DNA from 3 places in the Pontibacter brevis genome. Region 3 is predicted to be linked to each of the others. Evidence: riboswitches for the same ligand, from Rfam matches in the RefSeq annotation. Region 3 holds a riboswitch; each other region holds the start of a gene.
What was found. A riboswitch is a leader RNA that binds a small molecule or an ion and turns the genes downstream of it on or off. The one in region 3 is predicted to bind thiamine pyrophosphate.
Positions count from the first base shown of each region.

Region 1: another riboswitch for thiamine pyrophosphate. It lies ahead of thiS (sulfur carrier protein ThiS); the one in region 3 lies ahead of ACYVB1_RS03710 (TonB-dependent receptor).
Region 2: another riboswitch for thiamine pyrophosphate. It lies ahead of thiM (hydroxyethylthiazole kinase); the one in region 3 lies ahead of ACYVB1_RS03710 (TonB-dependent receptor).

Region 1 covers NZ_BAAGXV010000075.1:28,858-39,564, forward strand. The annotation lists gene ACYVB1_RS15635 (thiamine phosphate synthase) at 1-532, shown strand, start outside; gene thiH (2-iminoacetate synthase ThiH) at 680-1,789, opposite strand; gene ACYVB1_RS15645 (thiazole synthase) at 1,903-2,676, opposite strand; gene ACYVB1_RS15650 (thiamine phosphate synthase) at 2,673-3,317, opposite strand; gene thiC (phosphomethylpyrimidine synthase ThiC) at 3,512-5,374, opposite strand; gene thiS (sulfur carrier protein ThiS) at 5,412-5,615, opposite strand; TPP riboswitch at 5,699-5,805, opposite strand; gene ACYVB1_RS15665 (aminopeptidase P N-terminal domain-containing protein) at 6,003-7,292, shown strand; gene ACYVB1_RS15670 (OmpA family protein) at 7,702-9,153, shown strand; gene ACYVB1_RS15675 (aspartate carbamoyltransferase catalytic subunit) at 9,428-10,351, opposite strand; gene pyrR (bifunctional pyr operon transcriptional regulator/uracil phosphoribosyltransferase PyrR) at 10,361-10,707, opposite strand, start outside.
Region 2 covers NZ_BAAGXV010000012.1:112,483-123,189, reverse strand. The annotation lists gene ACYVB1_RS03520 (NAD-dependent succinate-semialdehyde dehydrogenase) at 1-1,156, shown strand, start outside; gene ACYVB1_RS03515 (aldo/keto reductase) at 1,205-2,161, shown strand; gene rpiA (ribose-5-phosphate isomerase RpiA) at 2,359-3,027, shown strand; TPP riboswitch at 3,134-3,229, shown strand; gene thiM (hydroxyethylthiazole kinase) at 3,310-4,110, shown strand; gene thiE (thiamine phosphate synthase) at 4,107-4,739, shown strand; gene thiD (bifunctional hydroxymethylpyrimidine kinase/phosphomethylpyrimidine kinase) at 4,736-5,566, shown strand; gene tenA (thiaminase II) at 5,553-6,206, shown strand; gene ACYVB1_RS03485 (hypothetical protein) at 6,421-6,708, opposite strand; gene ACYVB1_RS03480 (RidA family protein) at 7,143-7,607, shown strand; gene ACYVB1_RS03475 (trans-sulfuration enzyme family protein) at 7,741-8,865, shown strand; gene ACYVB1_RS03470 (hypothetical protein) at 8,960-9,796, opposite strand; gene ACYVB1_RS03465 (TonB-dependent receptor domain-containing protein) at 9,971-10,707, opposite strand, start outside.
Region 3 covers NZ_BAAGXV010000013.1:1,978-12,684, reverse strand. The annotation lists gene ACYVB1_RS03765 (peptidylprolyl isomerase) at 1-598, opposite strand, end outside; gene ACYVB1_RS03760 (ATP-binding protein) at 760-1,170, opposite strand; gene ACYVB1_RS03755 (STAS domain-containing protein) at 1,163-1,501, opposite strand; gene ACYVB1_RS03750 (GAF domain-containing SpoIIE family protein phosphatase) at 1,522-3,507, opposite strand; gene guaB (IMP dehydrogenase) at 3,911-5,380, opposite strand; gene ACYVB1_RS03740 (rhodanese-like domain-containing protein) at 5,492-5,809, opposite strand; gene pnuC (nicotinamide riboside transporter PnuC) at 5,964-6,581, shown strand; gene ACYVB1_RS03730 (hypothetical protein) at 6,702-6,878, shown strand; gene ACYVB1_RS03725 (AAA family ATPase) at 6,997-7,530, shown strand; gene ACYVB1_RS03720 (aldose 1-epimerase family protein) at 7,534-8,409, shown strand; gene ACYVB1_RS03715 (hypothetical protein) at 8,624-8,872, opposite strand; TPP riboswitch at 9,101-9,198, shown strand; gene ACYVB1_RS03710 (TonB-dependent receptor) at 9,255-10,707, shown strand, end outside.

The DNA of each region.
Region 1 (10,707 bases), on a different contig from region 3:
AGTGTGTTGCAGGCTTTTCGAAGCTGGTTTGGAGACGCTGCACCTAAGAAAACCGGAGGCAAGTATCACTGAGTTGCGGTATTGGCTTCAGCAGCTGCCGGAGCAGTGTCATGGCCGTGTCATGCTGCACTCGCACCACGCGCTGGCGCAGGAATTTGCGGTAAAGGGGCTGCACTTCAGAGAAACCGACAGAGCCACTGCAGCCACCACAGCGAAGCATCAGCTTACCTTTTCCACTTCTTTTCATCAATTAGCAGACGTCCAGCACCACCACACGCAATTCGACTACGCCTTTCTGAGCCCCATTTTTCAGAGCATATCCAAAAAGGATTATCCCGCTGCCTTTTCTCTTGATGAGTTAGAAGAAACGTTGCCTAAAGCTACGCTGCCTGTTATAGCTTTAGGGGGCATAACAGCCGAAAAGTTGCCACAAGTGCAGGAGCTTGGCTTCGCCGGAGCCGCCTTGCTGGGCGCTATTTGGGAGCAGCCAGCGCCGGTGGAAGCATTCAGGAATCTGCTAAACACTTTATAGCCTCCCCGGAGACCAAGACTTCGCAGCGTGCGCAGTTCCTGTAAAAGTACGCTACGGCAGTTTAAGTTAACAGCTGCAAACCCAGACCAGCAGAAGAAAGCAACTCCCTATCTCTAGAACTTTCTAACTCTCTAACTTCCAAACTTTCTAACCTATAACGCTGTCCCAGTCTTTCCAGATGGCCTCGTAGCCCTGGCTGCGGATCATTTGCACGATTTCGGCGGGAGAGCGCTCGTCGCTGATTTCAAACTGTTCCAGCGCCTGCACTCCACTGGCATAGCCGCCGGGGTCTGTTTTAGAGCCGGCACTGATAGAGGTAATGCCGAGCCGGACCAGGTTATTGCGGAAGTTCGGGCTCTCCCGCGTCGATAGCGATAACTCTACCTCCTCATTCCAGATGCGGTAGGCGCAGATCAACTGTACCAGTTCCCGGTCGTTCATGTCTACTTTAGGGGGTAGCCCGCCGGAAAAAGGGCGTAAGCGTGGGAAGGAGAGGCTGTATTTGGTTTGCCAGTAGGTGCGCTCGAGGTACTGCAGGTGCAGTGCTGTAAAAAAGCTGTCGGTGCGCCAGTCTTCCAAACCAATCAGCACCCCTAAACCAATCTTGTGGATACCGGCTTTGCCCAGACGGTCCGGCGTTTCAAGGCGGTACTGGAAGTTTGACTTTTTGCCTTTGGGGTGATGCTTTTTATAATCCTCATGGTGATACGTTTCCTGGTAGACCAGCACCGTGTTCAAGCCTAGCGGAATAAGCTGTTCATACTCCTGCTGGTCCAGCGGCTGTACTTCCATTGAGATGTGCGAGAAGTAGGGGCGGAGCAATTGCAGTGCTTCCTTGAAATATGCCACGCCCACGGTTTTGTTTGCTTCGCCTGTTACCAGCAGCACATGATCATAGCCGTAGCTTTTGATTACCTCCACTTCTTTCAGAATCTGCGCTGGTGTAAGGGTGGTGCGGGGCATGGGGTTGTCGAGGCTGAAGCCGCAGTAAGTGCAGATGTTCTGGCACTCGTTGGAGAGGTAAAGGGGCAGGTACATCTGCAGCGTTTTGCCGAAACGTTTCTGCGTGAGCTGCTGGCTCAGCGCCGCCATCTGCTCTAAATAGGGCGCAGCGGCAGGCGAAATCAGGGCCTTGAAATCCTCCAGGGTCCGCACAGGTTTAGAAAGTGCCCGCTCCACGTCTGCCGCCGTTTTGGCGTAGATGCTGCTCTTTACCTCGTCCCAGTTTTGTTGTTCAAATATAGCCTGAAAAGACATTGGGTTGCTATTTTAGTTGCTGCTTTGTGCTGGCGCCGTGCTTTTTTGGATCAGTTGACACGAACTGCAAGCTCGCGCCAGCGTGGGTTAATCTATGCTCTTTCATCATAATCTTAAAGCTCATCCAGAAACGCCGTCAGCGGACTGCTGGCTTGTGCTGTGATGCCTGTGGGAGCCAGCTTCGCCTCGTAGGCCATGCGTCCGGCCTCCACTGCCATCTTAAAAGCTGTAGCCATCATCACCGGGTTTTGTGACACGGCGATGGCGGTGTTCACCAGTACAGCATCGGCTCCAAGCTCCATGGCCTCCACGGCGTGTGAGGGCGCGCCAATGCCGGCATCCACCACCACCGGCACTTTGCTCTGCTGAATGATAATCTCCAGAAAAGCGCGTGTCTGCAGGCCGTTGTTGCTTCCGATAGGGGAGCCCAGCGGCATTACTGCGGCTACGCCCACTTCTTCCAGGCGCTTGCACAGCACCGGGTCGGCATGAATGTAGGGTAGCACCACAAAACCCAGCTTTACCAGCTCTTCGGCTGCTTTCAGGGTTTCTACCGGGTCTGGGAGGAGGTACTTCGGGTCGGGGTGTATCTCAAGTTTGAGCCAGTTCGTTTCCAGTGCTTCGCGGGCCAGTTGGGCGGCAAAAACAGCCTCTTTCGCATTTCGCACACCGGAGGTGTTAGGCAAGAGGTTGAACTGCGGGTGCTCCAGGTGCGGCAGAATATCATCCTGCCCGTGCTGTACATCCACGCGCTTCAACGCTACGGTGACCAGCTCAGAGCCGGATGCCAGCAGTGCTTCCTCCATCTGCTTTCCGGAGCCAAACTTGCCGGTTCCGGTGAAGAGGCGGGAGGTAAAGGTTTTATCGGCTATGGTTAACTGTTTCATACTTGTTTCTCTGTTGTTAAACTGAAATGCTGATTGAATTCAGCCAAAGAAGCGGCTCTGTCCTGTGCCAGCGTAATGGCTGAGGAAACGGCAACGCCATGGATGCCCGTTGGCAGCAGCAGCGGCACATCGGTTGCCAGGATGCCGCCAATGGCTATAATAGGAATGCTGATGCCCGCTTCGCGGCACTGCTGCAGGATAGAAGTATAGCCTTCCAGGCCGAGAACAGGGCTGAGGTTCTCTTTGGTGCTGGTGAAGCGGTAGGGGCCAAGGCCGATGTAATCCACGCCTTGCTCTGTCAGCCGCACGATGTCCTCAAAGGTGTTGGCCGTGCCGCCTATTATTTTCTCTGGCCCCAGCAGCTTCCGTGCTTCCGTGGGCTGCATGTCCAGCTGGCCCAGGTGCACACCATCGGCATCTACTTCCGCGGCCAGTGCCACATTGTCGTTGATGATGAACGTGCAGCCATAGTGTTGACAGATGGTTTTGGTTTGCAGCGCCAGGTCCTTCCAAACCTCGTAAGGCTGTTTTTTTACCCGCAGCTGTACCCAGTTGGCACCTGCCCGGCAGGCAGCCCCGGCAGCCATGGCATGGGTAAGTCCACGGGCTTCCTGTGTGATATAATGTAGTTTCGAAATCATACTTTCAAATGATAAGCTATGGTTGCATGAGGGAAAATAGACTGCCAGCGCAAGATGCTAGCGCGAGCTTATAGCTCGTGCTTCAGTTTTTGCCTGACATGAGAGGGGAAGAGAGGTACGAGCTACAAGCTCGCACCAGCACTTCATGTCAGACAAAAGACCTCGCAGCGTGCGCAGCTCCTGCGAGCGTCTGCCTATGAGTATATCTCCGAGCCTTTTGCTTTGAAAACCTCCGCTTGCTCCTGCATGCCCTGCTGCAATGCTTCTTCTTCGGATGCGCCCTTGGTTTTGGCATACTCCCGTACCTCCTGCGTAATTTTCATGGAGCAGAAGTGAGGACCGCACATCGAGCAGAAGTGCGCTACTTTGGCACCCTCGGCAGGCAACGTTTCGTCATGGTATTCGCGGGCCGTGTCGGGGTCGAGGGACAGGTTGAACTGGTCCTGCCAGCGGAATTCGAAACGGGCTTTGCTCAGGGCGTTGTCGCGGTACTGTGCGCCGGGGTGGCCTTTGGCTAAATCGGCGGCGTGGGCGGCGAGTTTGTAGGTAATCACGCCGTCCTTTACATCTTTTTTGTTCGGCAGCCCAAGGTGCTCTTTTGGTGTTACATAGCAAAGCATGGCCGTGCCGTACCAGCCAATCATCGCAGCGCCAATGGCAGACGTAATGTGGTCGTAGCCGGGGGCAATGTCGGTGGTGAGGGGGCCTAAAGTATAAAAAGGTGCCTCACCGCATACTTCCAGCTGCTTGTCCATGTTCTCTTTGATGAGGTGCATCGGAATATGCCCGGGGCCCTCTATGATCACCTGCACATCGTGCTTCCAGGCAATCTTTGTCAGTTCGCCCAGCGTTTCCAGTTCAGCGAACTGGGCGGCATCGTTGGCATCGGCAATAGAGCCTGGGCGCAAGCCATCTCCCAGAGAGAAAGCCACATCATACGCCTTCATGATTTCGCAAATTTCCTCGAAGTGCGTGTACAGGAAGTTTTCCTGGTGATGTGCCAGGCACCATTTTGCCATAATCGAGCCGCCCCTTGATACGATGCCCGTCAGGCGGTTTGCCGTAAGCGGCACGTACCGCAGCAGCACACCGGCATGTATGGTGAAATAGTCTACGCCCTGCTCGGCCTGCTCAATCAGCGTATCTCTGAAAACCTCCCAGGTCAGGTCTTCTGCTTTGCCGTTCACTTTCTCCAGCGCCTGGTAAATCGGCACGGTGCCAATCGGAACGGGGGAGTTGCGGATAATCCACTCGCGGGTTTCGTGGATGTTTTTGCCCGTAGAAAGGTCCATGATGGTGTCGGCGCCCCAGCGGCAGGCCCACACGGCTTTTTCCACTTCCTCTTCTATGCTGGAGGTAACCGCGGAGTTGCCGATGTTGGCGTTTATCTTCACAAGAAAGTTACGGCCGATGATCATCGGTTCACTCTCGGGGTGGTTGATGTTGGACGGTATCACAGCGCGGCCAGCCGCTACCTCCTGGCGCACAAACTCCGGCGTAATAAATTTCTGAGGTGTGTTGGCACCAAAGCTGTTGCCTGCGTGCTGGTGCCCGATGTTCTCCATTTCTGCCAGGCGCTGGTTTTCCCGGATGGCGATGTACTCCATTTCCGGGGTAATGATGCCTTTGCGTGCATAGTGCAGTTGTGTTACGTTCTGGCCAGGCTTGGCGCGGTAGGGTTTGCTCAGGTGCTGAAAACGCAGTTCGTCCAGGCTAGCATTGTGCAGGCGCTCCTGCCCGTACTCCGATGTAATGCCCGGCAACTGCTCCACATCGCCACGGCTCCGTATCCATTCTTCGCGCAGGCGCGCCAGGCCCTGCCGCACATCAATCGCTACGTTTTCGTCGGTGTAGGGACCGCTGGTATCATATACCGTTACCGCTGGGTTTTGCTGGCGCTCTTCCACACCCAGGAACTTGTGCACGGTATCCTCCAGCGTGATTTCGCGCATCGCGACACGTATATTATATAGCTGGCCGGGCACGTATACTTTGCGAGACGCCGGGAAAGGCGTGCGCGTGATCGTGTTGGCCGTAGGCGTTTTTTCTTGTCTCATATTTCTTCTTGATAAGTTTAGTAGGTAGGGGAAAGCGCTATCCGCCCTGGGTAGCGCGGATAAGGGTGAGCCGGTCGTTTTCCTGCAGCTGGTAAGAAGCCCAGTTGCTGCGGGGTACTACCTGGTCGTTAATGGCTACGGCAATGCCACGAACGTGCTCCAATGCTAAAAGCTGAAGCAAAGCGGATACGGAGGAAGACTCAGGGAGCTCCTTAGTTTGGTTGTTTAAGAAAATGGTCATGGTTTGCTCGGGATGGGATGCAGGTAGCACCGGCGCTTACCGGCCGAGCGGAATCAAGAAGAAGTTGGAGGACAGGTGTGGTGTATCTCAGCATAACTTTTCCCTTCGTCAGTGCTAACTGTATCAGGTTCAGAGGGTATTTCTCAGTCCTGCCTTTCTGTTTGGCGGCAGGACACCCCTAAAGTGTTGTGCTAAAGGTAAACAAAGTCTGCGGTAACTTCCAAATGTGCAGGCAGGATTGTGGCTTGTAAAAAATAAGCAGGCTCTTCTGCTCCACCCCTGACAATGGCAGATACACGCTGCCCGGGCCAGGATGCCTCAGTTGCCATTAATGTAAAATTTAGTAGTTTTATGATGTAACCCAAAAATAACCTACAATAAAGAACTATGAAGTACCACCCAATAGGGCAGGAACTGTTTGTGCAACACCGCCGCCAGTTTGTAAAGCAACTCAAACCCTCCTCCATTGCTGTGTTCCATTCCAACGACGTAATGCCCCTCAATGCAGACGCTACCATGCCTTTCCGGCAAAGCAGCGACTTGTTCTACTTAAGTGGGGTAGACCAGGAGGAAAGTATTCTGATGCTTTTCCCGGATGCAAAAGACGAGCGCATGAAAGAGGTTCTTTTTGTACGCGAAACAAACGACCACATTCTTACCTGGGAGGGATATAAGCTGTCCAAGCAGCAGGCCCGGGAGGTATCTGGTATCGAGACTGTTTTGTGGACACATGAGTTTGAGCAGATACTGAGAAGCCAGCTTTTTGAGGCGGAGCACATTTACCTTAACACAAACGAGCACCTCCGTGCCGTCATAGAGGTGGAGACCCGCGACGCCCGCTTTATAAAGTGGTGCCAGCAGCATTACCCTTTGCACAGGTACGAACGCAGTGCCCCTATCATGCACCAGCTGCGCGCCATAAAGTCGGAGCAGGAGGTGGCGCTGATTCAGCAGGCCTGCGATATTACAGAAAAGGGGTTTCGTCGCCTTTTAAGCTTTATAAAGCCGGGGGTAATGGAGTATGAGATAGAGGCAGAGCTTTACCACGAGTTTCTGCGCAACCGCTCCCGGGGGCCGGCTTACCAGCCTATTATTGCCTCTGGCGGTAATGCCTGTATCCTGCATTATGTAGATAACAACCAGGAGTGTGAGGATGGAGAGCTGGTGCTGATGGATTTTGGAGCAGAATACGCTAATTATGCCGCAGACCTGACACGCACAGTGCCGGTAAACGGAAAATTTACGCCACGTCAGCGCGACGTGTATAATTCGGTGCTGACGGTGATGAAAGCTGCCACACAAATGCTGGTGCCGGGCAACACCCTGGACCAGTACCACAAATTTGTAGGTATCGTAATGGAGAACGAGCTCATCAGACTGGGGCTGCTGAACGAAAGCGATGTACGAAACCAGGACCCCGCCAAGCCTGTGTACAAGAAGTATTTTATGCATGGCACCTCGCACCACCTGGGCCTGGACGTGCATGATGTCGGTAACAAGTTTCGGGCGTTTGAAGAAGGCATGGTGTTTACCTGCGAGCCCGGCATCTATATCCGGGAAGAAGGAATAGGCATACGCCTGGAGAACGATATCCTCATTACGAAGAACGGGCCGCGTGACCTGATGCAGACCATTCCGATTGAGGCAGACGATATTGAGCGCCTGATGCAGAAATAGGTGATATGTTTATAGGAAAACCCAGAATCAAGGCTGCCAGCCGTAAGCTGACAGCCTTTTTTGCTGTACTTACTACTAAATAACTGCCCTTGCGTCAAATTTTTTTCTCTTGTACAACCTTGTCCTACTGTATCAGTTCAAGTATAAAAGCTTTATGAGCGGTGCTGAGCTGCAGTTTTACATAACTGTTATGGTATTCAGTGCAGTGCAGATGTTTAACTTTGAGAAGTGCCTATGGAGAAACGTATCCTCCTTCTAAAGATTAGTGCAAGGGAAACAACTCTATTCCCGGCTGGAGTATCTTTTTTTTAAGCTTTACAAAAACTCCTTCGAAACATGCACGTATTGTCATATCAAAATACTTTGTAAAATTATGCAAACACAACTTACAAAACTTAGTAAACTAGCTATGGCGCTCGTCTGCTTGCTGATGGCAAGTAACGGGTTGTTTGCCCAAAGCTCTGATCAACGAACGAACATTCAGATATACGGAAGTGCCTTACAGTACAAAGGCGAAATAGACAACCAGTTCTACGAAGGCAGCAAGCTGGAGTGGGGTGGTGGTCTGAACCTGAACCGTTATCTGACGTCCGGCCTGGATGCTGGTCTGCACCTGACTTATGGTAGCACAGAAGCCAGAAACACAGAGGCAGGTAGCATGTTCAACAACGCGAACTTCGACGCCCAGATGGGGACAGCCATGCTGGCCCTGCGCCTCAAGTTGTATGGTAGCATCCTGAAAGAAGATGCCTTTATCGGACCGTACCTGCAAGTTGGTGGTGGTGGTGCCTGGGCTAAAACAGATGCTTACACAGCGGCCGGTGCCAGACAGACAGATGATAAGTTCTTTACTGGTGCCCTGAAAGGTGGTGCGGGTATCCGCTTCCGCTTCTCAGATGCTATTAGCGCTTTTGTTGAAACCAACTACCTGATCATTGGCCAGGACAAGATTGATGGTTACTTTGAAGATGAGAAAAATGACCGCTTCCTCCAGCACAATGTAGGTCTTGGATTTAACTTAGGCCGAGCCACAGATACGGATGGTGACGGTGTGCCTGACAGAAGGGATGACTGCCCTGATACCCCAACAGGTGTGCAGGTTGATAAGAGAGGTTGCCCGATAGACACAGACGCGGATGGTGTTCCGGATTACCAGGATCAGTGTCCTACAGAAGCTGGTACAGCTGCAACACAAGGTTGCCCTGACCGTGATGGCGATGGTGTGGCTGACAGAGAAGATGACTGCCCAGACCAGCCTGGTACAGCTGCCATGCGTGGCTGCCCTGATGCTGACGGTGATGGTGTAGCTGATCCGAATGACAGATGCCCTGATACCCCAGCTGGTGTACAGGTAGGTGCCGACGGTTGCCCTGTTGACACTGACGGTGACGGTGTTCCGGATTACCAGGATGCCTGTCCTAACACTGCAGGTCCAGGCACAGCAAACGGTTGCCCTGAGCTTGATGCAGCAACCCTGCGATTGCTGGAAGAAAAAGTACGTTTCGAGTTTGACCGTGCCCGTGTTCAGGAAAGCTATAAGCAACTACTGGATAGCATTGTGGTAGCACTGACAAACTATCCTGACCACGTACTGCTCATCAAAGGCCATGCTGACCACATTGGTTCTGAGGAGTACAACCAGGCACTGTCTGAGAGAAGAGCAGAAGCTGTGAAAGAGTACTTGATTCAGCAGGGGGTTCAGAACCCAGACCGCTTAGTAACAAGAGGTTATGGTGAGACACAGCCTTTAGTGCAAGTGAATGAGCGTCTGCCACGTCGCAGAACTGAATCGCAACGAGCACGAAACAGAAGGGTAGGTTTTGAGATGAACACACCAGATATGCAGCTGAACCTGGATTAAGGTCGCTGAGACTAAAACAAAAGGGCCGCGGGAAAACCTGCGGCCCTTTTTGCTTTAATGAGCTACCGGATAAATACAAGTGCTGATTTGTGTGTTTTACGCTTTGTTCTCAGGCACATTTCTTTCTCGGGAGAATTGGCTGAACTACTTATGAATGCAGGAATGGTTTAATGCACAGCACCAGTTGATAATGGTATCATCATGCACAATAGACAAAGAGGCCTGTTCCGTAATTCGGAACAGGCCTCTTTGTCTATTAGGTTCTGCCTGGATATTACTGCTTCTGAGCCAGCAGGAACAGCACGGCCATTCGGATAGCTACACCATTTTCCACCTGGTTCAGGATAATAGAGTGGTGGGAGTCTGCTGCGTCGCTGCTCAGTTCCACACCTCTGTTTATCGGGCCCGGGTGCATAAGCGTAATTTCTTTGTCTAAGCTGTCGAGCATTTTTTTGTCGATGCCATAGTATAAAGTATACTCGCGCAGCGACGGGAAGTACTTCATCTGCTGGCGCTCCAGCTGTATGCGTAGTACGTTTGCCACATCGCACCACGCCAGGGCCTTTCTTACATCTAGCTCCACTTTTACTCCTAGCTGCCTGATGTGCTTTGGCAGCAGGGTAGTTGGGCCGCACACCATCACCTCAGCTCCTAATTTTTGAAGTGCAAAGATATTAGACAGCGCTACCCGCGAGTGCAGAATATCCCCGATAATCACGACTTTCTTGCCTGCTACATCGCCCAGCCTTTCCCTGATAGAGAAAGAGTCCAGGAGTGCCTGCGTCGGGTGCTCGTGGGTGCCGTCGCCGGCATTTACAATGTTTGCCGGAATATGCTTGCTCAGGAAGTGTGGCGCCCCCGGGCTGGAGTGCCGCATCACAATCATGTCCACTTTCATGGCCAGGATGTTGTTTACGGTGTCGAGCAGGGTTTCACCTTTCTTTACAGAGCTGCTGCTGCTGCTGAAGTTGATGACATCGGCAGAGAGCCTTTTCTCGGCAAGCTCAAAAGAGAGGCGTGTGCGCGTGGAGTTTTCGAAGAAAACGTTGGCAATGGTAATATCGCGCAGCGAAGGCACTTTCTTGATCGGCCTGTTCAGCACATCTTTAAAATTATCCGCTGTCTCAAAAATGAGCTGGATGTCTTGCGGGGTAATGTCTTTGATGCCTAACAGGTGCCGGACGCTGAGCTCTTGCATGGGGAAAGTTTATTCTTCGTTTTTGGTAATCAGCCATATATTATCTTCCGCAGCCTGCTGCTCTTTCCACTCTACCAGCACCCGTTGGCTCTGCAGTGAGTTGACGTGGCGGCCCACATAGGTTGGCTGTATCGGCAGGTGGCGTGAGTAAAGACGGTCAATCAACACCAGCAACTCTACATTGGCAGGACGGCCATAGGCGATCATCGCATCCAGCGCGGCCCGTACAGAGCGCCCGGTATACAGCACATCATCCACCAGAATCACTTTCTTGCCTTCAATAAGGAAATCAACTTTGGTGGCGTTGGCGGTAAGGGGTGTTTCACGCCGGCGAAAATCGTCGCGGTGGAAGGTGG
Region 2 (10,707 bases), on a different contig from region 3:
GGTAATGGCAGAAAGCCTGGGCGAAGTGAACTATGGCGCCTCTTTTATTGAATGGTTTGCCGAGGAAGCCAAACGTGCTTACGGCGATGTCATACCACCTCACACAAAAGACAGGCGCCTGGTGGTGATCAAACAAGCTATTGGTGTGACAGCAGCCATCACCCCCTGGAATTTCCCACTGGCCATGATTACGCGCAAAGTGGGTCCTGCACTGGCAGCCGGCAGCCCTGTTGTCATCAAACCACCGCTCGAGACACCCCTGACAGCCCTGGCCCTCTGTAAACTGGCTGAGCAAGCCGGCTTCCCGCCTGGCGTGTACAATACCGTCACCACGACAGACAGCAGCGAGGTCGGCAAGGAACTTTGCGAGAACCCGAAGGTCCGGAAGCTCTCCTTTACAGGGTCTACTCCTGTCGGCAAAATCCTGATGAGCCAGTGCTCCTCCACACTGAAGAAACTCTCGCTGGAATTGGGAGGGAATGCCCCCTTTATTGTTTTTGAAGATGCGGACATAGACGAAGCAGTGAAGGGCGCCCTGGCAGCCAAGTACCGGCACAACGGGCAAACATGCGTGTGCGTAAACCGCATCCTGGTGCAGGACAAGGTATACGATGAATTTGTAGAGAAATTTACCCGTGCTGTGCAGGGGCTTAAAACAGGAAATGTGCTGGACACCAATGTACAGGTAGGGCCGCTTATTAATGAAAAAGGGCTCAAGAAAGTACAGGAACATATACGGGATGCCGTTGAGAAAGGGGCAAAAGTCACAACAGGCGGCAGTGCTATAGAAGGCTTGTTCTTTCAGCCAACCGTACTGGCAGAAGCCACTGAAGACATGGTCATTGCAAAGGAAGAAGTATTCGGGCCTGTAGCCCCCATCTTCCGGTTTAACACTGAGGAAGAAGCTATCCAGATGGCCAACGACACAGAATATGGCCTAGCCTCCTACTTCTACAGCAAAGACGTTAACCGTTGCTGGCGTGTGGCCGAGGCATTGGAGTATGGCATGGTCGGCATCAACGAAGGCATCATCTCCACAGAGGTAGCGCCATTTGGTGGGGTAAAAGAATCCGGCTTCGGACGAGAGGGCTCGAAATACGGCATGGACTATTTCATGGAAATAAAATACATGTGCTTCGGCGGCGTGAATAAATAAAATAAATCTGCTTAACAACTGAAATACAGAACATAGAAAACAAACGACATGATGAAGAAAAGAACATTAGGAAAACATGGACCAGATGTATCCGCGATAGGTTTAGGTTGTATGGGCATGAGCGCCTTTTATGGCGACAGAAACGATGACGAATCAGTAGCAACCATACACCGTGCGCTGGAACTGGGAATCAATTTCCTTGACACTGCCGAACTGTACGGACCACATACAAATGAAATTTTAATAGGTGGAGCCATCAAAGGGAAAAGAGACCAGGTCTTTATTGCTACCAAGTTTGGTGTTGCCATTGATGAAAATGGGGTGCGGATAGACGGCAGACCAGAAACAGTGCGCAAATCTGCAGAGGGAAGCTTAAAAAACCTTGGAGTAGATACCATTGACCTTTACTACCAGCACCGCATGGACCCGAATGTTCCGATTGAAGATACCATTGGGGCCATGGCTGACCTGGTAAAAGAAGGCAAGGTGCGCTACCTGGGCATATCAGAAGCTGAACCGGAACTGATAGAAAGGGCGCACAAGACACACCCTCTGACTGCTGTGCAAACGGAGTACTCCCTTTGGACAAGAGACGTAGAAAACAACGGCGTGCTGGACACAGTGCGCAACTTGGGAATAGGATTTGTACCCTACAGCCCTCTTGGTCGTGGCTTCTTAACAGGTGCCATTAAAAGCCCGGATGACTTTGAAGAAGGTGACTTCCGCAGGCACAACCCGCGCTTTATGGGTGAGAACTTCCAAAAGAACCTCGACATCGTGGACAAGCTAAACAAGCTTGCAGCTGATAAAGGGGTTAGCGCAGCGCAACTGGCACTGGCGTGGGTATTAGCCAAAGGCGATGACATGGTACCTATTCCGGGAACAAAGCGCAGAAAATACCTGGAGGAAAATATCAAGGCGGTAGAAATACTGTTAAGCGTAGAAGAAGTACTTGAAATTGACAGCATCTTCCCTCCCGATATCACGGCGGGTGACCGTTATTAGCGTTAGCAGTGTAGCAGAGGGGCAAATGATGTACACCAGCAAATGTCAGGCAAAGTATTGCAAATTACCTGTTCCCTTCGAGCTAATCCACAACATGTATCATAGCCCTTTCCTGTCCCCGGTTAAATCACACTTACCAAAGGCGGGTCAGGGCTATTTTCAGAAGAAAAAATCTTAAGCCAAACAAGAACAGACAGATGAACCCTAAAAAACTTGCAGCAGGAAAAGCAGTAGCTTATGTACAGGAGGGAATGGTGGTCGGGCTGGGAACCGGCTCCACCGCCACCTGGGCCATAAGGGCATTGGGAGAAAAAGTGAAGGCGGGGCTGAACATAAAAGCTGTTGCCAGTTCTGTAACGTCAGAAAACATGGCAAAAGAATTAGGCATAACATTAGTTGATTTTTCAGAGATCCAGGTGATCGATGTAACTATTGATGGCGCAGATGAAGTGGACGCACAGTTTAACCTGATTAAAGGCGGTGGCGGAGCACTGCTACGGGAAAAAATTATTGCCTATAACAGCCGGCAGTTTATTGTGGTGGTAGATGAAACAAAACTGGTTGATACGTTGGGTAAATTTCCTTTGCCCGTGGAGATAGTGCCTTTTGCAGCTGAACTGACCTTAAAACAATTAAAGGATTTAGGCTGTGAAGCAACCATCCGGCAACAGGAAGGCAAAGATTTTGTAACGGACAATGGCAACCTCATTGCAGATTGTGCTTTTAAGCGGATTGAGGACCCTGAAAAATTGAACACAAGCCTTTTATTGATTCCGGGTGTGGTGGAGAGTGGCTTGTTTCTTCATCCGAAAGTCTCGCAGGTAGTTGTTGGTGATGCTGATGGGAAAGTAGAGGTTTTAATATAGAGTTGGCCTGTGAAGGTATTACCTTCTATCAAGCTATAACAGGGATGAACGTACTTCATTTACCTGGCCTCCCATTTTTAATTCAGGCAGATTTAACTTAGTTTAGTAACGGCTTTAGGGGTGTTCCCATACAGGAACTGAGACAATACCCTTTGAACCTGATCCAGGTCATGCTGGCGAAGGGAAAAGCACGAATGGCTGTTACAGCTATTCCCTCTTTTCATCTCACTCCTCCTCTCCGGGAAGCTCTTTAGCCGCCGTTTTACCATAAAAAGAGAAACCATGAAGGAGCAACTCTGGAATATTTTATCTGCCGTCAGGCAAAACGCACCGTTGGTGCACAACATCACCAACTACGTCGTGATGAATAATACCGCCAATGCTCTGCTGGCTGCAGGTGCGTCTCCGGTTATGGCGCATGCTCACAGCGAGGTAAGCGACATGGTGTCTATCGCCGGTGCCCTTGTTGTGAATATCGGCACGCTGGACGAGTATTGGGTGCAGAGCATGAAGCTGGCCGTAGAGCAGGCAAATGCGCTTCAAAAAGCGTGGGTCCTCGACCCGGTAGGTGCCGGCGCTACCCCTTACCGCAACCAGGTACTGGAAGAATTACTGCGTTACCGCCCCTCCGTTATCAGGGGAAACGCCTCTGAGATCATGGCGCTGGCGAAAGCAAGCTCTAATACCAAAGGAGTAGATAGTACAAACCAGAGCGAAGAAGCCCTTGAGGCCGCGCAACAGCTGAGCAACACCACGGGCGCTGTTGTTTGCGTTTCGGGTGCCTCTGACTTCATTGTTTTTAAGAACCACTACAACACTATCTCCAACGGGCATGCGCTGATGGCGCGGGTAACGGGCATGGGCTGCACGGCCAGTGCGCTGGTAGGAGCCTGCTGTGCCGTAAGCCCCGATGATCCCTTTGCTGCTACCACTGCAGCAATGGCCCTGATGGGTATAGCAGGCGATAAAGCCGCAGAAAAATCACCCGGCCCTGGCTCCTTGCAGCTCCACTTCCTCGACGCGCTATACCAGCTCTCTGAAAATGACTTCATGGAGCGCCTGAAACTAGAGAGAAAGGCATGAGCAGCTTCCCATACAGGCTGTACCTGGTAACGAACCAAGCGTCCTGCTTCGGGCGTGACTTAACCGAGGTGGTGGAAGCAGCAGTGAAAGGGGGCGTAGACCTGGTGCAGATACGTGAAAAGAATCTCACGGAAAAAGCTTTTCTGAAAAAGACGCAGCAGCTGAAAGAGTTGCTGGACCGCTACCAGGTTCCCCTGATTGTGAACGACAACCTGCAGGTAGCCGTGCAGAGCAAGGCGGCAGGCATTCATGTGGGCAACAACGACATGGCACCCGCTGCTATCCTGAAGGAATGGGCTGCCTGTGGCATTCTGGGCTACTCGTTGGAATACGAGGAGCACCTGCACAGCACGCATGCCGCCCTGGCAGACTACCTGGCGCTGAGCCCGGTCTTTTCCACGCCTACCAAACAAGACACTGTGACCGAATGGGGCCTGGATGGCATCAGCCGCATCAGAGCCTTAACAGCTAAACCGCTGGTAGCCATTGGCCGCGTTAGTGAAGCAAACGCCGCTGATATAGTGAAGGCAGGTGCCGACTGCCTGGCTGTGGTATCTGCCATTTGCTCTGCCCCGAACCCGGCACGGGCCGCTGAAAGAATCAGGAACGAAATAGAGAATGCCTTATGAAAAATTATAAATACCCTGCCGTGCTTACTATTGCAGGATCAGACAGTGGCGGTGGTGCGGGCATACAAGCCGACCTGAAAACGTTCTCAGCGCTGGGCTGCTTTGGCACCTCGGCCATTACGGCTATCACCGTGCAGAACACCTGTGGCGTCACCGGCATACACAGTATCCCAGCAGACATCGTGCAGGGCCAGATAAAAGCCGTGATGGACGACATAAAACCTGCTGCCATTAAAATAGGCATGGTGCACAGTGCAGATCTTGTACAGGCAATTGCCGAACAACTGAAAAACTATGCTGTACCGGTTGTTCTGGACCCGGTGATGGTGGCAACAAGTGGCGATAAGCTGATAGAGGACAACACCATTGCACTGCTTAAAAAGGAGCTCCTTCCACTGGCGGAACTGGCTACGCCGAACCTGGATGAGGCAGAAATTTTAGCCGGCAGGCAGATAAAGGATGTAGCCGGAATGAAAGATGCCGCACACCTTATTCTGGAGACAGGCTGCCGCTCGGTATTGGTCAAAGGAGGACACCTGCAGGGGCCACGGCTCTACGATGTATACCTGCATCAAAACGGCGACATGCGGGTATTCCAATCAGAGGCCATCGCCAGTAAGAACACCCATGGCACAGGCTGCACCCTCTCCTCCGCCATCGCCGCCTTTTTAGCAATGCGTGTGGAACTGACAGAGGCCATAGAGCAGGCCAGGGAGTACGTGCACCATGCCATTGACCAGGGTAAAGATGTTCAGACAGGAGAAGGACACGGCCCTTTAAACCATTTCTTTCAACCGCAAAAACTACAAAAACATGAGCTGGAGTAAGAATGCGTGGGAGGCAGGTGCTTCTATATATGAGCAGATAACCGGGATGCCTTTTATCAGTGAGCTGATAAAAGGAACATTGTCGAAGGAAAAGTTTAAATTCTATATTGCCCAGGATTCCCTGTACCTGGCTGATTTTGGCAAAGCCCTCTCTCTTATTGCGGCCCGGGCGCACACCACCGAGCATGCACTGGAGTTCATGCGCTTTGCGGAAGGTGCCATCGTAGTGGAGCATGCCCTCCACGCCGGGTATTTTCAGAAATTAGGCATCCAGGCGGGTACTTCCATTTCCCCTACCTGTCAGCATTATACGCGCTACCTGCTCAGCACTGCAGCACTCGACCAGGTAGAGGTTGCCATGGCGGCCCTGCTCCCCTGCTTCTGGATCTACAAAGAGGTAGGTGACTTTATCTACAAACAGCCGCAGCAGGAAAACAACCCGTACCAGGAATGGATTAACACCTATGCCGGGGAAGAATTTTCGGTTATAGTTGAAAGAGCTATAAAGATTTGTGATGAGGTGGCGCAAAACTGCACCCCTGCGCAGCAACAAGCCATGACAGATGCCTTTGTTACCGCATGCAGGCTGGAGTGGATGTTCTGGGACAGTGCCTGGAGAATGGAAGAGTGGCCGGTGTGAGTGCCTACGGCAGACTAGGCTGTTCTTTTATGGAAGGAGCTTAAGGGAATTTGTATAAGATTCTCCAGGAAATTCCTTCCGGATAAGGAGCAGAAAAATGCCTCCCGGCCTGACGGCCAGGAGGCATTTTCATTCATTCATTTATCTGGAAAACACAGCAGGTTCCATGTAACATAGCTTGCTAATAAGGGAAAAGCCACATCACCAATTTACCTTACTTACTCTTCTGTTCATCCGTCGTTTGCCCCTCAGAAAGTGGCTCCTTTGCATTAAGCTTATTTGTTTCGTCGCCTTTCATGCTCTTCAAAGCTCCTGATTTATCCTCATTTGTTATAATTCCTCCGACACCAACTTTCCCCATCGATTCTGCGCTGTTCTGTGAGGTGGTAGCACTGTTTTTCAAACCTTCTGCGTCTCTGTTATACGTGGCATCTGTTTTAGCAGTGCTTTCTTTCCCCTGGTTCTGATTTTGGTTTTGATTCTGATTTTTATCTGTATTCATAGCTTTCGGGTTTAATGTAAAAATGTGTATCCCTTTATAAAGGGCTACACATTTTTACGGGGCAGAAGCAGAGTGGTTGAAAACAAAGCCATATCCTGTATTCCTGGACACACCCCCTGGACTATTCTTCCATCAGCGAAAGCAGAAAAGCCAGAGAAGAAGATGTTCATTCAGTTAAACATATAGATAGGATGATTGTACCCAGCTTCAATCCGAATAGAACCTTCTAAATAAAAACAAGATGCACTTTTGGCACTTTTTGCTCTCAAAGCCTGAGATTACACCATCTTTGTAGCTGCAGGTTATCTCCAGGCAATTACGGCCGCAGTTCCATCGGCTTACATGTAAGGCATAGCTTGGGTTAAACAGGTCATTTTCTGCTTTCATCAAACGTTCCTCAGGCTTATTTCCAATAAACCCCGTAAATACCGTCTATGATAACACCAGAAGAAAAAATACAAACGCTGGGAATAACGCTTCCTGCTCCTGTTCAACCTGTCGCCAACTATGTTACGCATGTGCAGGCAGGAAACCTGTTGTACCTGTCAGGGCACGGCTACTGCGGGAGCCCGACGGCAGTGGACATCGGTAAACTTGGCCGTGACCTCACCGTGGAGCAGGGATATGAAGCAGCGCGCCATGCAGGCGTATGCGTGCTTGCCACTATCAAGCATGCTCTTGGTGAACTGGGCAGGGTAAAGCGCATTGTGCGGGTACTGGGGATGGTGAATGCCACTGAGGACTTCATGGACCACCCAAAAGTAATAAATGGTTTTTCTGACCTGATGATAGAAGTCTTCGGAGACAAAGGGAAGCACGTCCGCTCGGCTGTTGGTATGGGTTCCCTTCCTGGTGGCATTGCCGTAGAAATAGAAGTCACCTTAGAAATAGAACTATAAGCCGGTTGCCGGGCTATTTAGCATGAGCAGCAAAAGTGAAACACTAAACCGGCTTACTTGAAAAAACATCTCCTGAAAACATGCTGCGCCATGTCAATGGTCTAGTTAAAGCTTCCTTTAAAGAATAAAATACATGTATAGTAAAGAAACAGAATCCGTACGCAACCAGCAGCAGCACCAGGGAGTGAATACCCCTATCTACACTTCTACAGCCAACAGGTATAAAGGCTACGATGAAATACTCTATCCCAGGAACTTCAACACAGAAAACCAACTTGCCATTGTAGACAAACTCTGCAGGTTAGAACAAGGGGAAGACGGGATGATATTCAGTTCCGGAACTGCGGCCATCTCCACCACGCTCTTTGCCTTTCTTAAAGCAGGAGATCATGCCCTGTTCTCACAGGAAATATACGGGGGCACTGTGAAGCTTATTGTAGAGGAATTCCCCAAGTACAACATCGCATACGACTTTGTGTCCAGTGCCGATATGGGCCATATAGAAACCTTGATTCAGGAGAACACGAAAGTCATCTATACAGAAACGCCTTCTAACCCCCTGCTTTCTGTTGTTGACCTGGAAATGGTAAGTGCTGTTGCCAGGAAGCACAACATCCTGTCTGTTGTAGACAACACGTTTGCGACTCCTTTTAACCAGAACCCGATTCCGCTGGGCTTTGATGTGGTGGTGCACAGCGGTACCAAATACCTGGGAGGGCACCACGATCTATGTTTTGGTGCCATCATCACATCCAGAAGGCTGAAAGACATTATCTACGAAAGCGCTTTAAATTTTGGCGGCAGCCTGAACGGACTGGATTGCTACCTGATAGAGCGGAGCCTGAAGACGCTGGCCCTCCGGGTAGAGAAACAGAATGCCAGTGCCATGAAAATAGCTGAAGTACTACAGGAAGAAGCAGGAGTAGCAAAGGTATACTACCCCGGCCTGCCACAGCACCCGAACCACACCATTGCAGTGCGGCAAATGAAAGGAGGATTCGGAGGAATGCTGTCCTTTGAGCTGAAAGACCAGGCAAGGACAGAGGATTTTTTAAACAGGCTGCAGTTAATTATTCCTGCGCTGAGCCTGGGCGGCGTAGATACCACCATCTGCCAACCCTCCAGGTCATCGCATGCCAGTTTACCTGCGGAGGAGCGTTTGGCATTAGGCATTACGGACGGCTTGCTTCGGCTTTCCGTTGGAATAGAAAGCCCGGAGGACCTGCTCTATGACCTCAGGTCAGCCATGAAAAAGTAAAAGTTACAAGAGCCAAAGCGGTTCTTTTTGTAATTAAAAATAAAACAACCTGTCCTATATAGGACAGGCTGTTTTAAAAAGAATAAGCTGCTGTTTAGTAATTGTAGTTTCCGGTGATACGCCTGTCAGAGTTATGCGAAGTGCTGCCGCCGGAACTGCTTTGTCCGCCACCGTAAGTGCTAGCTCCCATAGAACCATAGCCACCGTAATTACCAGACGAATTGCCGTAGAGGTTGCCGCCGAACGAGCCGCCCCTGTTCCCAGTCTGATAACCTGTTCCAGGGCCATAGTTTTTGCCACCATAGGAGCTTCCCATCCCGGTGCCATAATTATCTGCAAAAGTCTGTACAGCGTAGTTCGGTACTCCCCTGTTTGAGTTAGGGAAAGCATCACCTGTACCACCGCCATAGCGCGAACTGCTCAGGTAATCTCTGTTACCGGAATAATAAGGTTGCTCCTCCTGCATATTGCCTCCGCGCTGGTCACTGTTCAGGGTGTTGTACCTGTCGGACGTGCCATCAAAGCTTGATATGCCGTAGCCCTGCCGGATGTCGCCCTGGCTGTTTTCATTGCCCCTGAAATTCGAGGCATAGCTGGTATCCCTGTCATCGTCACGGCTGCGATAGTTATGGTAACGATTTTCCCGCTCGTCGTTTCCCTGATAGCCCCGGTTATAGCGATCCTGTTGGTTGTAACGGTTATCGTTGTTTCTGTAACCGCTGTTCCGATAGTCTCTTTCAAACTGCTGTTTCAAATCCCTGCCTGGTCTCTCGTCGCGGTTGTACCTGTTCTCACGGTAGTACCCGTCATTCCGGTCATACCCATATTGGTTGTCCCGGTCGTAGCGGTTTCTGTTGTTATTGTTGTATTCGTACCTGTCTTCGTTATTGTAGCCACCTCTGTAGTAGCGGTCTCTGTCGTGCCGTTCCATAGCGTTTAATTAGGTTTGCGTTTTCTTTTTATTCTAACGATAGCTTCGCCCTGCGGTTTCCCGCTGCTGTTTTCGCCTCCCAAGGGCACGATATAAGAAAACAGTTCCTAATCTCACCGGTGAATCTGGCTATTTTCTGTTATTTATAGTTTTCCTGTGATGTCAGTCAAAGCATCACCCCCCTGTCCTGTTCAACTCATCCAGGTTGTTGTTGCGGCGTTTGGTATCAAACTTTTCTCCTCTGCTGAAGTTGTAGCGCAAGGTTAATCCAACGGTGCGGTTACGGAAGTATTGGTCAAAGTCATTTACGTTTCCGCTGATATCTGTCGTAAAAACCAGCCTGTAGGTTCTGAAAATGTCGTTGAAGTTCAGGCTCACATCCAGTTTGTCGTCCAGGATGCTTCTCTTGAATGCGGTATGGACCCACCACATCGGCGCAATGCGGTATAAGCCTGATGCCGCTGGCCCCCTGTACACTGCATTTATCTCCATCCTGAGCTTGAGGGGCAGTAGAATGTTGTGGTTGGACTGCAGCATGTAAAACACCTGGTCATTTACTATCAGCTCGTTATTCGCTACCATGCTGTACTCGTTGTAAGAGAGCACCAACGTGTTGTTGGTATCCCAGTTTTTCATGATGCTTAAAGGCACAATGGCGGTTAAACTGATGTTTTGCGCGTCGTCCACATTACCGGTTGTGTAAATGGTGGTGGCTGTTTCCTCCACCAGTATCGGTAACTCCGAAATCACATCCTGGAGGAGCTGATAGTTCAGCGTGAGGTTATAGGTTTTCTTGAACGTATTCGTAATGCCAAAAGCATGGGTAAACTGCGGCCTCAGCCCCGGGTTGCCCTGCACATAAGTATACGGATCGCGGTATATAATAAAAGGATTCATGCTTAAGTAGTTGG
Region 3 (10,707 bases):
CGAACGGGTAAACCATCTGGAGGGCTGTAAAATAGCCTAATTCTCCCTTGTTATCTGCTGCGGACGGATCCTGGGAGTTTTCCTGTGCCAGTTTGCCGAAGTCCTCACCGGCCAGGGCGCGCTTACGCAGATCCATTGTGCGGTTGTAAGCAGCTAAGGTGTCCTCGGGGGCGGCATCCGGTGCCAGGCTGATAAGGATGTGAGAAGCGTTTACTTCCTGCTTCATGCGCTCATACGCCTCCTTCACCAGCTTATCGGTTACGCTCTTTTCCGAAAGATAAGGCTGTGCCAGCTGCTCTTTATAGCCTTCCAGCTCGCGTTTGAAAGCAGTGGTCGTGTCCAGACCCAAGCCTTCTGCTTCCAGCACTTTGAGCTTAAAGTTGGTGTACAGGTTCAGGTAATCGCTTACGCTTTGGCGGGTGTAGGCGTCTTCGTTGCCGCTGTTGTTTTTCTCGTACACATAGCGGAACTCAGAAGTAGAAACAGGCTGTGTGCCAAGCGTAGCAATGGTGGGCTCTTTACGGTCATTCTTCTTGGTTGCGGTGCAGCCGGCTATTAGCAGGACAGAGGCCGCAACAAGTAGGTGATTACTGCGCATAAGTTTTTAAAACAGAAATTTTTCTTTTGCTGATCGGAATCAGGACATGCAATTTTACTTATTTTTTCTGACAGATAAGTCAAAAAGTGTAACCACAAATGTATTGCAAATGGTTTCGTTTCCGATAACGGATAATGCGCAGGGAAAGTGTATAAGTCGCTTTATTTGATTTTTTTATAAAGCAGGCAGGTGTTTTGGGAGCCATCGCTTGTGAACTCCACTTTGTCCATGATGCGGTTAACTAGGGCAATACCCACGCCGCCTTTTTTGCCGAGCCGGATGTTCTCCTGTATGTCTGGTTCTTTGTAGTTGGCACGCTTAAAAGCCAGGCCCTCGTCTGAAATTTTAAATTGAAGCGTGTCCTTCACCTGACTAATGGAGAGGACGATGTGCTTTTTAGGATCTTCGTGGTTGGCGTGAATAATGAGGTTGGCGCATATCTCATCTACAGCCAACACAATCTGGTTCATCAGAATATCCGATAAGGTAAGGGCATGCAGGTACTCCGTGACAAAGTCACGTATTGTTTTCAGGTTTTTCTTAGTACAGTTTACCCGAATGGAGTTATTCATTTGCAATACTCCTTGCTTCCTCGTAATCAGATACGATAGTCATGAGCAGGTCAAGGCCCAGTATCTCAAACACGTTGCGCACCTTGTCCTGCATGTTGTAGAAGATCAACTTTATCTGAGCATCCTCGAAGCGCTGCAGGTGCGAGATAAACACACCAAGTCCGGCGGAGGAAATGTAGTGCAGGTTCTTGCAGTCGACCAGAATTTTACTGTACTCCATTATTTCAGGATCGGACAGTTCCTCGTCCAGCATCACTGAAGAGCTGGCATCGAGTTCACCATCAAGTGTCATGATGATGGTGTTATCTTTGATTTCGTGTGTTATTTTCATCGGCATACTTTACGGCTTATTCATTTGTTTGGTTCAGCGGGCTTAAACTTAATCACCAGCAGTGTCTGGTCATCGTAGAGGTTGCCGGGGCCCGTAAAATACTCTAAGTCGTTGATGATGGCGTATTTGATGTCTTCTGCTTCAAGGTGATAGGTTTGCTGCAGCATATATTTTAGCCTGTCTTCGCCATATTCTTCATTGGCCTCGTTGCGGGCTTCCACAATGCCATCCGTGTAAATCACCATCACGTCACCCGGGTTGTAATCGTAATACATCTCCCGTATATGGTTGGCGTAGCTCTTGTCCCGGATTATGCCCAGCCCCAGGCCGTCTGTCTGGAAGTAGAAGACGTCGTCCATCATGGCGTTATAGTACAGCGTGTGGCAGTGGCCGGCACGTGCAAACATAAAGCCTTTCATGCTATAATCTATTATATATAGCGCAGAAGTAATAAAAGAAGTTTTCTCAAGGCAGCGGCTCAGGGCACTGTTGGCCTGCTTCATAAACTCGCTTGGGGGCATGTCCTGCTGCATCAGCCCATGGAAAATGCCCTTCATCTGGGCCATGTGGAAGGCGGCTGAAATACCTTTGCCAGACACGTCGCCGATGATGATGGCAATGCGGGACTCGCTCAGTTGCAGGAAATCATAAAAGTCGCCACCCACTTCCTTGGCTGCCACAGCATGCGTGCTTATCTCAAACCAGCTGTCGACTGGGAACTTCTTCGGAATAAGGCTGTCCTGTACCTGAGTGGCAATCTTTAACTCCTCCTTATAACGCTCATTCTGCAGCGACTCTGCTACCAGCCGCAGGTTTTCTATTGTGAGGATGGTCTGGCTGGTAAACGTGCGCAGCACATTGACCGTTTCGCGGTCGAAGCCCTGCTCAATGTCCTTCAGCAGGTACAGCACCCCCGAAAGGTAATTCTTTGACTTGATAGGCAGAATAATCAACGACTTCCAGGGCAGCATCAAATCCCGGAAGCCCGGGTTTCGGTTCAGGTTGTTGTTGATATAATCGATGTTGTGAATGTTATAGGCCAGCAGCAGGTGCCGTATGCGCTTAATCTGGTCTGTGTCAATGTTCAGGAGCTGTGTTACCTGCGGCTCTCCGTTCCGGATTAGCTCAAACCATGCAGCGCTGGCATCTGAGGCTTTGATGGTGCTCTCGAACAGCATATCGTATACCTGTGCCTCACTTTGCCCCTGCTGTATAGACTGGCTCAGGCGCTGGAAGTTGAGCAGGTCCTCGCTCTTCTGCTCAAACACGCTGGAGGTAGGCAGGCTGAACAGCGACACCAGGAAGGCTGCCAGCGTGTAGGAGCCCACAAACATCATAGCCAGCAGCAGAAAGCCCACGTCCGTATAGTCAATCACCAGGTTCGGGCTATCAGCCATGCCCCTGAAGAAGCGCACGAAAATGTAGCAGCTGAGCAGGATGGCACCCAGCAACACCAGCGAACGGCTCTTGTTGCTGAACGTCAGATAAGCCACCCATTTCAGGTTAGTGCACAGAAACAGGATATAAAAGCCTATCAGGGCCAGCAGCGGCATGAAGATGTAGCTGGTATAGTTAAAATTAAAGATGGTGAGCAGCAGCATGGCTCCCAACAGTAACTCAAACCAGTCCCAGGCTATCTGCAGAAACTTATTTTTATGATAGAGCAGCAGCTGCCGCCAGATATAAAAAGCCTTAGCCAGGAAAACGACCAGCAACCCGAAATTGATTTGGTACACGAGGTGCAGCAGCAGGGGAGATTCCGTGTCGGCGTAGTTGGTCATTACCTTGTAGCCCAGGAAAAGAGCCACACTCAGGTAAGCAGCCACAGCAGCCTTCGAGAAGAGATTCCAGAGATAGCCTATAAAGTCTATCCCTTTCAACGATTCTGTGCTCAGGCGTTGGAAAAGGAAAACAGAAACAAGGAAAACAACAATCAGGAGATTGTTTAAGAAAGGCAACGATAACTGGGACGTACCCTCCTCGCGGAGTCTGTTTGCAGAAAACAAAACATTCGTTAACAGCAGAGCCCAGCTAACGACAGCAGTAGTAAACAGTAAAGATCTTGCATTCGTTTTGTAAAGCATAGGACGGGAATCCGCTGTTTTATTTTCCTGCGATAGTGTGTTGCTTTTATTAGATGTAATTTCTGTGAAAGGTAATAAAAATTTCCGCTCTTTGGCCAAGGTATGAGAGTAGAGTTAGAGAAAAACAACTTGCATAACGTAAAACGGAAGGCGTAGGTTAGCTTTAGGCCAATCTGCGCCTTCCGGTTCACAAATAGTAAAAGCATGAGCCGGCAAGGGCGCAAAGTGCGCTTTACAAAAAATGCTGAAAGCGCACTCTGCATCTTACCACTCAGAGCTTTTGCAAGCCAGACACCAGCAAGTGTCGGTAAAACAAAATTGGATCTTAGCGGCTGTAGTTAGGAGCCTCCCGTACAATTTGTACATCATGCGGATGGCTTTCGCGAAGGCCGGCACCGGTAATCTTCACCATTTTAGCGCCTTGCAGCTTCTCGATGGTAGGTGTGCCGCAATAGCCCATGCCTGCACGAATACCGCCTGCCAACTGGTAAATCACCTCCTGCACCAGGCCTTTGTATGGTACGCGGCCTACGATACCTTCCGGCACCAGTTTCTTGGCGTTTGTTTCGCTGCTCTGGAAGTAGCGGTCTTTTGAACCTTCCTCCATCGCTTCCACAGAACCCATACCGCGGTAAGTTTTGAACTTACGTCCTTCGTAAATAATCATTTCACCCGGCGCTTCTTCCGTACCTGCCAGCAGGGAGCCTATCATCACAGTGCTTGCACCGCCCGCAAGGGCCTTTACAATATCACCGGAAAACTTAATACCACCGTCTGCAATCACTGGTACACCTGTGCCTTCCAGGCCGCGTACCGCTTCCATTACGGCAGATAGCTGCGGCACACCGATACCGGCAATGACACGGGTGGTACAGATAGAGCCAGGGCCTACACCTACCTTCACGGCATCGGCACCAGCTTCTGCCAGGGCTTTTGCACCCTCAGCTGTTGCAATGTTACCGGCTATCAGGTCCAGGTTCGGGAAAGCTTCTTTTATTCTTTTTACAGCATCAAGCACACCTTTTGAGTGGCCGTGGGCTGTGTCAACGCTTATCACGTCTACACCGGCTTCCACCAATGCCTTCACGCGGTCCAGCACGTCAGCGGTAACGCCTACGGCGGCACCTACACGCAGGCGGCCAAACTCATCTTTGCAGGCAAAGGGACGGTCCTTCTTTTTCAGGATGTCTTTGTACGTAATCAGGCCGACTAGTTTACCCTCCTCGTCCACTACCGGCAGTTTCTCTATCTTATACTCCTGCAGAATATCTTCTGCCTTGGCCATGTCGGTACCCTTGGCAGCCGTCACCAGGTTTTGGGTGGTCATAACAGAGGACACGCTTTGCGTCAGGTCTTTTTCGAAACGCAGGTCGCGGTTCGTGATAATGCCGGTCAGTTTGCCCGCATCGTTCACAATTGGAATGCCTCCAATCTTGTTCTCGGTCATAATCTGCACGGCGTCACCCAATGTGGCTTTCTCATTCAGGGTGATTGGGTCGAGAATCATGCCGCTCTCCGAACGCTTCACTTTGCGTACCTGCTGCGCCTGCTTCTTGATTGACATGTTTTTATGGATAAAGCCGATGCCGCCTTCCTGCGCCATTGCAATGGCCAGATCAGCCTCTGTTACAGTATCCATGGCAGCCGACACAAGCGGAATATTGATGCGAATGTTGCGTGTGAGCTGCGAAGAAGTGTCTGTCTGGTTGGGGAGTACCTCCGAGTAGGCCGGAAGTAAAAGCACGTCATCGTAGGTGAGTGCTTCGAATAATATCTTAGACTGATCAGAGATCATGGCAAATAAATTAAGGGTTGTTATTTGCCGCGTAAAATTAAGGAAATTTCTTTAGAATATGCTGCAACTAAGTGTGTAATATTTTTTAGCAGCATTTAAGACAAGATGCGCTTAGTATTTTTTCATTGTGGTATCCACCTGTGTGGCCCATGCGTGTATACCGCCTTTCAGGTTGAGGATGTTCTCATACCCGAGGCGCTGGCTGAGGTAGTTGATGGCCTGTGCACTGCGAAAACCATGGTGGCAAACCATTACCACCGGAATGTCGCGCCGGATGCGGTTCGCTTGTTTTGGCAGCTCGCCCATCGGGATAAGCTCTCCGCCTAAGTTGCAAATTTCAAATTCTGATGGTTCCCGCACGTCTACTATTTGTATGTTGCTACTGCGCGACAGTCGTTCCTTCAGTTCCTGAGCCGTAATTTCATCCATAGGTTTTCTTTTTTAGTAGCATGGTATACGAATGGCAACGGTATTACGACACCCTGTCTGCATCGTTTTACCTTATTTCCCCCGGACTTCAAATTTAAACAGGGAATTGTTTACATAAGGTGTTCCGGGAGGTTAAATTGCAACGATGAATGTGGTGCAAAGTATTTTAGAAGCCCTGCAGGCCATGAACCTGGTGGAGTTAACAGGTGTGGTGACAGGAATAGCCTGTGTGTGGCTGGCGGCAAAGCAAAACGTCTGGACGTGGCCGATAGGACTGGTAAGCGTGGGCATGTATGTGTTCGTTTTTTATGATGCGCGCCTTTATGCCGACATGGGACTGAATGCCTTTTATTTTGTTACGAGCTTGTATGGTTGGTACGTGTGGCTATACGGAGGCAAGAACCATTCTGAGCGCAAAGTAGGGCGGATAAACAAAAAGGAACTGACAGTGCTGCTGGCACTGGGGTTGGTGTTTACATTGGGCCTGGGGTACTTTCTGGATAACTATACCGATGCAGACCTGTCTTATACAGACTCTGCCACCACTGCCATTAGCCTGATTGGTTATTGGATGATGGCAAAAAAGCAACTGGAGAACTGGATTGTATGGCTGGTGGTAGACGTAGTGTATGTGGGAGTGTACACGTATAAAGACCTTTACCTGACCAGCTTTCTGTACTTTGTTTTCCTGCTTCTGTCTATAAAGGGTTACCTCGACTGGAAAAAGGATTTGGTGGCACTGAAACAGGCTCCTGCGGAAGCGAATGCATAGTGCTACTTATTCGTCTTATTGTGAAAGTCCTGCAAGGGTAGCTACACGTACAAGTTAAACGAGTACGATTGCTGCGATCCCGCTAAGGGCGTAGAATGTTTCACCACAACCCTGCAGCATATGAGACAACGTAAACTGGAGTTACCTGAAGAGTTGAAGTTTGAAAATCGTTTAAAGTGGGGCTATGAATCTCCGGATGAAAGCCCAAAGCAGGTTCATTTGAATCAATACGGCGAAAAGCAGCCTAGAACAGTGGAATTGTATAACTTCTACGATTACAGCTTTTCGGAGAATTAGCGCAATAAAATAATGTGCAACAGCAAGGGGTGCCGGAGTTTTCTCCGGCACCCCTTGCTGTTTTAGGAACTAACCAAATTGTCATGCTTTCTACGGATGTAATCCCGACCTTTGCCCTATGCTCAAAATTGCGATAACAGGGCCTGAGTCTACAGGCAAGTCTACCCTAGCGGAGAATTTGGCCCGGCACTATGACACAGTGTGGGTCCCGGAGTATGCCCGCACCTATGTGGGCAACCTGGGCAGGCCCTACACCTTAGAAGACTTAGAGGCCATTGCCAGAGGGCAACTGGCGCTGGAGCAGGAGATGCAGCCCCAGGCAAAGCGCATTCTCTTTTCGGATACAGACCTGCTGGTCATCAAGATCTGGAGCGAGCATGCCTTTGGCCAATGCCCCACCTGGATACAGGATAAACTAAAGCAACAGAATTACAACCTTTGCCTGCTCATGGGCGTTGATTTGCCCTGGGAGCCGGATCCACAGCGCGAACATCCGCACCTGCGGCAGTACTTTTATGAGTGGTACAAGCGGGAACTGCAGGCGCTGGGAGTGCCTTTTGTGGAAATTTACGGGCAGCAGGAAGAACGATTGCAACTGGCCTGCCGCCATATAGATGCTCTGCTCCAACAACATGACCTTCTGAAAAAATAAACTATGCTACATATCCTAGAAAACGAACAGTATAAAGTGGGGGTAGAGAGCCAGGGAGCCGAACTACAGCACTTTTTTAAAAAAGACGAGAACCAGGAGCTTGTATGGGTTGGTGATCCAGCTATCTGGAGTGGCCAGGCCCCTAATCTTTTTCCTATTGTTGGCGAATTGCCAAACCAGCAGTACACCTACAATGGCAAAACTTACCATATGAAGCGCCATGGTTTTGCGCGCCGCAGGGAGTTTAAGTTAGTAGATGAGAAAAAGAACAAGCTGGTATTCGAGTTAAAGCACGACGAGGAGACGATGGAACAGTATCCTTTTGAGTTCAGGCTGCTGATTGCATACCAACTGCAGCAGAACAGGCTGTCCGTCACCTACCAGGTTACAAACCCCGATGATGAGAAAATGTACTTTTCTGTTGGGGCGCACCCGGGTTTTAATGTGCCGCTTTACCCAAACGAGCGCTACGAAGACTACTATATCCAATTTGAGGAAGAGGAGACTGCAAGTCGCCATCTGCTGAGTGAGGAGGGCCTGCTAAATGGCGACACAGAACGCTTGCTGGAGCAAAGTAAGGTGCTGCCCCTGGACCGCAGCCTGTTCGACAAGGACGCTGTGGTGCTCAAGCGCCTGAAGTCAGAGAAAGTGACGCTGGCTAGCCGCACTAACCCGCGCCGCATAGAGGTGGCTTTTGAAGGGTTTCCGTACTTAGGTATATGGGCTAAGCCTGGTCCGGCACCGTTTGTGTGCATAGAGCCTTGGTGTGGCATCGCCAGCCGGGTAGGAGAGACCGGAGAACTGCAGGACAAAGAAGGAATAATTGAGCTGAGGCCCGGGCAGATTTTCGAGCGTACTTTTACTGTTACTGTGCTATAGCCGGTACAGGAACCGCAGACACAAAGTATAAACTGCAGGTGATAAGGCAGTCTAATAGCAACCTATTTAACATCTGATACGAAAAGGGCCCTGTTTATCAAACCTTAAGTTCCGCAAGGCCTTTTTTTGATACTGTTGCGTGTAAATTAAAAGCAGCGGCCCCGACTGAATCAAAGTATTCAGTCGGGGCCGCTGCTTTTAATTTACACTTTTCTTAATGCACTGATGGTTCCGGGAACTTCGGAACCTTTATGTTTCTAAAGTCATACTTCGGCTCAAAATCGTTGATGGGCAACGAAATGCCGGGTGGAAGGTCAATGTCTGGCAGATCATCGCCTAGCGGTTCGCCTCCGTCATCGTCATTGTCAGTGGATGGCGGGCGGTTAAATCTGTTGCGTGGGGCGAATGCATAGTAGGCGAGTATCGTCAAAAGGGCTACAGTATATATAATGCTAATCATCATCGCGGTAATACATTAAAATGTTAATGTTATGCCGCTTATTTCTGCGGCAAAGGTTTCAAATTCAGTACGTAAGGGGAAAGGTGCCTTAGTATGTTTTACAACGTACTTTTGGCCTTTGTGGTTATCTGTAAAAGCAAATTTTGAGTAGGAGTGCAGCAGCAAAAGCCGAATGCTTTACAAAGTATAATTATTCCTTCTTTGTTTGAAAGGTAAAGCCCCGTACCTTTGCGGTAGTTTAGGGGGTGCCTTAATAAAACGGGCTGAGATCATACCCATTGAACCTGATCCGGGTAGTGCCGGCGAAGGGAAAAAACGGTAACGAAATTTAACAGGATGCTCACCCCTGGCATGCCTGTATGTTTCATCAATTCATTTCTTTATAATGCGTAATTTCTTTATCGCAGTGGCAGCACTTCTGTTGCCTATGCAATTGCTGGCCCAGTACCAACTGAGCGGGCGCGTAACAAGTGCAGCCAATGGCGGGGCCCTGGCCGGAGCTAACGTAGTGCTGGAGCGGACAGGTACAGGTGTGTCTGCAGGAGCAGATGGCCAGTTCTCATTTCAAAACTTACCCTCCGGAAACTATAGTCTGAAAGTAACTTACCTTGGCTATGAGCAGAAGAAGGTAACGGTGGCCTTGCAGCAGGATGCCCGGGTAGAAATAGTGCTTCAGCCGCAGGCTCTGCAGACAAGCGAAGTGGTAGTGCAGGCTACACGTGCCGATGCACGCACAGGTACCACCTTTACCAACGTGACGCAGGAGGAGATAGCGGAGCGTAACTTCGGGCAGGACTTGCCTTACCTGCTGGAGCAGGTGCCTTCTGTGGTAGTGAACTCCGATGCCGGCGCAGGCGTGGGCTATACCGGCATCCGTATCCGGGGCTCTGATATCACCCGTATCAACGTAACCGTTAACGGTATTCCAATCAATGACCCGGAAAGCCATGGTGTGTTTTTCGTGAACATGCCTGATTTTGCCTCCTCGGTGGAAGACATACAGGTGCAGCGGGGCGTGGGAACCTCTACAAATGGTGCCGGTGCCTTTGGCGCCAGCCTCAACATCCAGACGCAGCAGGTGCGTCGGGAGGCCTATGCCGAGACAGACCATACCTACGGCTCCTTTAATACCTGGCGGAACAACGTGCGCTTCGGAACAGGGCTAATCAACGGTAAGTTTGCCTTTGATGGCCGCCTGTCGCGCATTAAGTCCGATGGCTATATAGACCGTGCTTCTTCTGACTTGAAATCCTTCTATTTTTCAGGCGGCTACTACGGCGACAAAACCTCTCTGAAGTTTATTGCATTCTCCGGGGCCGAGCAGACGTACCAGGCGTGGTATGGCACTCCGGAGGCGTTGGTATACGGCACTGCCGCAGATGTGCAGGCCTACATCGATCGCAACTACATTGAGGGCGCTAACCGGGAAAACCTGCTAAGCGCGGGTCGCCGCTACAACTACTACACCTACGACAATGAAACCGACAACTATCAGCAGGACCATTACCAGTTGCACCTGTCGCATGATTTTATGCCGGGGCTGAGTTTTTCGGGAGCGCTGCATTATACGTACGGGCGTGGTTATTATGAGCAGTTCAGGCCAAATGACAGGTTGTCTAATTACGGGCTGCCAAGCGTGGAAATAGGAGAGACGATCATTTCCAGATCTGATATCATACGTCGCCGTTGGCTGGACAACGACTTCTACGGTGCCACTTATGCACTGCAGTACAACCCAAACAGCCGCCTGAATGCTACGCTTGGAGGTGCCTGGAACAGGTACGATGGCCGCCATTTCGGTGAGGTTATCTGGGCCCGCTATGCCTCTACTTCTAACA